2 regions of the Gordonia otitidis genome follow, and region 2 is predicted to be linked to the other one. Evidence: riboswitches for the same ligand, from Rfam matches in the RefSeq annotation. Region 2 holds a riboswitch; the other holds the start of a gene.

Region 1 (2,450 bases), 1.9 Mb from region 2:
GAATTCGCCCAGTACCTGGCCCCCGCGGATCTTGACCGCCCCGATCTCGGTGATGCGATCGTCGGTGGCGCTCCCGCCGGTGGTCTCGAGGTCGACGACGACGAGCGTCGTGTCGAACAGGGAACGATCCGAGAACTCGTCGTCGGCGTCGTCATCCAGGTCGGAGAACGACAATTGGTCACCGCTGCTTGTCACCTCGCGAACAGTAGTTCGAACCTCTGACAGCTCCGAGTCGTTGCTGGTGGGGCGCGTGTTCTCACTGGGACGCCGGGGCGAGGGGGCCGTGATCTCGACGAGACCTGACCGAACTTGTCGGTGGGGGTGCCTAGTCTCGCCGTCAGATGGAGTCGGCGGATGCGCAGACCCGTCGGGAGGAGGGGAAGCCTCCCGACGGCACGCGCATCCAGGGCTCTGCACCCCCACTGAGACGGAGATCACATCATGGACATCGACTGCAGCACCTGCCCCGGTCGCGACCACGCGTGCGACGAGTGTGTGATGACAGTACTTTTTGGACCACTGACCTGCGATGACGCTCCCGCCGCGAGGTGGCATGAGCGCCATGTCGCGACCCGCGATGGCGACGCCGAGATCGTCGCCGCCATCGATACGTTCACCCGTGCTGCAATGGCCTCCAGCGCTGATGCACGATCTGCAAGGGCAGCCATTCGCGCAGTTCAACCGGGGAATCCGGGCGCGCAATCGCCTACGCTGCGTGCCGGTTAGTCTCCACAGGTCGAACACGCTGTTTGTCGGCTAGTGGACAGACACGCTCCGGGTTTCGTAACCTTTCCGAGACCTTTGCGGAGCGTCCCGCTCCAACAGGAGAGGTTCGCAGGGGTCACCGCTCAATCGCCAGGACTGTCGAGTCCCGGCGTACCGGGGAACCACACATTTTTCGGAGTGATCCGAATGGGGTGAATCGCGCTCTCGTTCCGGTGTTCGCATCCGGACGCGCGTGTGCGTAGGGCCATTTCTTCCGGCCCGAATCCGACAGCTAACCCGGTCGGCGGTAGAGGGAGAACAAAGGAGAACACCCTTCGTGGCCAAACATCGTTTGGAACAGCCCGACCGCGGCAAGGTCGCAAAGAAGGCGGTAATCGCCGGGTCGATCACATTCGGCTCGCTTGCCGCTGCCGCTGGTCCCGCTCTGGCCGCCCCGGTCACCGTGCCCAATGTCGGCACCTTCGAACTACCGGGCGTCGACACCAAGCAGATCCCGGCGCAATTCCAGGAGCACAAGGCTCCGGTCGTCAAGAAGCAGGACGTCGCGAAGGCGCCCGACGCCACGGTCGAGATCCCGAACGTCGGCAAGTTCACGCTTCCGGGTATCAACGACAACCAGATCCCGCCGCAGCTGCGTCCGCAGGGTGGTCGCTCGCTGCTCGCCCCCACGCAGACCGCGGGTGAGAAGGCAGTGCGTGCCGCCGAGTCCAAGATCGGCGCCCCGTACTCGTACGGCGCCGCGGGTCCCGACGCGTTCGACTGCTCCGGACTGACCAGCTGGGCGTTCCGTCAGGCAGGGCTGACGATTCCGCGTGACAGCTACGGGCAGCTCGGTGGAGGTACACCGGTCGCCTCGCTGGCCGCTGCGAAGCCCGGCGACATCCTGGTGTTCAACGGTGGTGGACACGTCGGCCTCTACATCGGCAACGGACAGTTCATCCACGCATCGACCTACGGCGTCCCCGTGAAGAAGGACGTCGTGAAGAATTGGAGTCTGGTCGGTATCCGCCGCTACTGAGCGCGGAAGATTCTGATCGAGAGTTCGTGAGGTCGGGCGGTTCACGTCGAGATACGTGATCCGCCCGACCGGCGGTCTGGGCCGTGACGCTCACGTTAGGGTGGAGCGCGCGGCGTTCTCGTGTCCGCGAGGAGCCAACGAGACCGTCGGCGGTGAGGAGAGTGAACACAGAGTGGTTGCGGGATCGAAGGCGACGAGGCGTCGACCGCATTCGGCAGTGACCGTCGTCGTGATTGCGCTGATCATCGCTGTGGCGCAGGTCTTCTCGATGTCGATCGCGGGACCGTCGCACGCGGAGCCCGCTCGCACACCCGACCAACTCCTCACCGAGTACAAGAAGCTCAGCACCGACGCCGAGAAGTCGTCGGAAGCGATGCACAACGCGCAGATCGAGTACGACAAGCAGCGGAACATCGTCACCACTGCCCGCAAGGACTCGGCGGACGCCCAGAAGAGTCTCGAGACCTCTCGAAAGACTCTCGGCGCGTACCAGAAGCGTGTCGACACGATCGTGCGTGCCAGTTACAAGGGTGCCCGCGTCAACCGGCTCTACGCCGTGCTCGTCAGTGACTCGCCGCAGTCGTTGCTCGACCAGATGTCGGGTCTCGAGGTGATCTCGCGACAGGCGTCGGCAGATCTGACCGGGCTGAAGAAGGCCCGCGCCCAGATGGCGTCGGCGAAGGCGAAGGCCGACCGCACCGCCGCC
Region 2 (2,450 bases):
CCACGCGCTCGATCAGATCAGCGGCGGCGACCACCAGCGGAGCGACGGATGACCGTGCTGGTCGTCCGCGCCGCACTCGCCACCGACCCGATCGACCTTCCGTCCCACGAACAACTCGTCGCCGACGCCGCTGCGGGGACCGCAGGCGCGATCGTCGGCTTCGCGGGCGCGGTCCGCAACCACGACGGCACGCATGCGTCGTCGGTCACGAAGCTGTCGTACTCGTCGCACCCGAGCGCGCCCGCGGTGCTCGCGGAGGTGGTCGACGAGGTGTCGATGACGGTGACAGGAGTGCGTGCCGTTGCCGTGTCCCATCGTGTGGGCGATCTCGACGTCGGCGACGTGGCATTCGTCGTCGCCGTCGCGGCTGACCATCGGGCGCCGGCATTCGAACTGTGCGCGCGGCTCGTCGACGAGGTGAAAGCGCAGCTGCCGGTGTGGAAGCACCAGATATTCGCCGACGGTTCAGACGAATGGGTCGGATCGGCCTGACAAATGGAAAAGGACCCCGCACGGCCTCATGGCTACGTGCGGGGCCCTTCGTCTCGGGGTCCGGCAGTCATCACTGCCGGGACGCGGGCGAGATCGCTCAGGGGAGCGGAATCAGGCCCTTGTTCTGGTTGTAGAGCTTCAGCTGATCCGGCGTGAGCTGGTATCCGCTGTCCTTGGCGGCCTTCCAGAGGCTCTTGACCTCGGGGCTGACCTTGGCGTCATCGAGGGCGGTGTCGACCTGGCTCTTGACGTCGTCGGTGCTCTTGGCCTCGGGAGTCTTCTCCAGCGGGGTCTGCGGCTGCGCCTCGGGCTTCAGCTCAGGCTTGGGGGCCTGCAGCGGCTTGGGCGAGTCGGTGGGAGCGGTCCGCGGGGTCGAGCCCGACAGTCCGGTGCCACACACCGGCCAAGCGCCCTTGCCCTGCGTCGCCAGAACGCGCTCTGCGACGGCGATCTGCTGCTCCTTGGAGGCCTGATCGGCGCTCGGTGCGTAAGCGGTGCCGCCGTTGGCCGCCCAGGTACTCGGGCTGAACTGCAGTCCGCCCTGGTAGCCGTTGCCGGTGTTGATGGCCCAGTTGCCGCCCGACTCGCACTGAGCGACCTGGTCCCACTCGGAGTCGGAGGCTGCGTGAGCCGAACCGGTTCCGAGAAGGGCGGCTCCGCCGCCGAGTACTGCACCGGTGAGGGCGACCTTCGCGAAGGTCCTGGTGGTCGTGTTGGTCGTCGACTTGCGATGACGTCCGGCCATGAGTTGTCTATCCTCTCTCCACGCGCCTACGAAGTCAGCTGTCGGGTTCGAACGAGAGGTTGCTCGGTCCGTGGTCGCCGTGGCGGCCGGTGGACTTAACCCCAAGGACATCTGCTGATGTCCGTTATCTCCTGGGAGAAGGTGGGTTCCCCGTCCTCGTTCCTGAGTTTGTTGTTCGTCATTCGATCGGGGGAACGAGGCTTGGCGCGCCCGGTCGAATGTTGTGTTCTGTTGGCTGTCCTGTGATCTCCCTGGAGGAGACTGTTCGTACAGTACGACGTCTTTGCCGCCGAATCATCCCCGTCCGCAACCGAATTCTCGTGGTGCGAGTGGGACTTTGGGCCCGATTTTCCCGTCATCGCTGCTCAACCCGACGATGGTCGGTTCGTGTCCATCCCGTTATCGGGCTGTTATGTGACTAAGGTCACAAGCGTGGAGCGTGTCATCCGCCCGCAAACGGGGGGAGAACGTCGATCGTCGTGCAGTTGCCGAGAGTGCGGCTGCGGTCGCACAGGGCGACGGCATCGCGCAGGTATGAGCAGCGGGCGAGCACGCGTGCGAGGTCGGGTTGCCCGATGCTCAGGACACGTTCGAGGTCGCCGAGCGTGGCGTCGTCGGGCACGACGATCTCGGTCAGCTCGGTGCCCGCGGCTGCGCGTGCAGCCGCGAAAAATCGGACGGTCAGCGTCATCGACGGCTCACCCGCCGATGGCCGACATAGGGCGATCGGGCTGCCGGAAGTCCGTGGTGTTGACCGCGTGCCCGGCCTCTTTGCGCCACATGTCGCCGCGCCAGCGACGAGCGATCTCCTCGTCGGCGTCCGTCGACGCGAGCCCACTCCGCAACGCGGGCATGAGAGACGTCTCGGCGTCGGCGAACAGACAGTTTCGGAGCGCACCATCCGCGGTGAGCCTCGTGCGGTCGCAGTCGCCGCAGAACGGACGGGTCACCGATGCGATCACCCCGACCCGCGCGGGCAGCCCCATCGGATCGGAGTAGCCGCGCACGAGCCATGTCGCTGCCGGTGCGCCGCCGCGCGGTCGAGGATCGGGGGCGAGATCGAATGTGCACCGCAGGGTCGCCAGGATCTCGTCGGCGGTGACCATCTCGTTCCGAGCCCAGCGATGATCGGCGTCGAGCGGCATCTGTTCGATGATGCGCAGCTGATAGCCCTCGTCGAGGCAGTACCGCAGCAGGTCCGGAAGGCGTTCCA

The links. A riboswitch is a leader RNA that binds a small molecule or an ion and turns the genes downstream of it on or off. The one in region 2 is predicted to bind cyclic di-AMP.
Region 1: linked by a shared signal. The riboswitch ahead of LK459_RS19265 (C40 family peptidase) and the one ahead of LK459_RS04460 (transglycosylase family protein) in region 2 are both predicted to bind cyclic di-AMP.

What each region holds. Positions count from the first base shown of each region.
Region 1 is NZ_CP085974.1:4,197,941-4,200,390, forward strand. It holds gene LK459_RS19260 (DEDD exonuclease domain-containing protein) at 1-195, opposite strand, end outside; cyclic di-AMP (ydaO/yuaA leader) riboswitch at 844-1,027, shown strand; gene LK459_RS19265 (C40 family peptidase) at 1,043-1,744, shown strand; gene LK459_RS19270 (C40 family peptidase) at 2,013-2,450, shown strand, end outside.
Region 2 is NZ_CP085974.1:991,831-994,280, reverse strand. It holds gene LK459_RS04470 (MogA/MoaB family molybdenum cofactor biosynthesis protein) at 1-52, shown strand, start outside; gene LK459_RS04465 (molybdenum cofactor biosynthesis protein MoaE) at 49-492, shown strand; gene LK459_RS04460 (transglycosylase family protein) at 590-1,237, opposite strand; cyclic di-AMP (ydaO/yuaA leader) riboswitch at 1,245-1,421, opposite strand; gene LK459_RS04455 (MoaD/ThiS family protein) at 1,680-1,928, opposite strand; gene moaA (GTP 3',8-cyclase MoaA) at 1,936-2,450, opposite strand, start outside.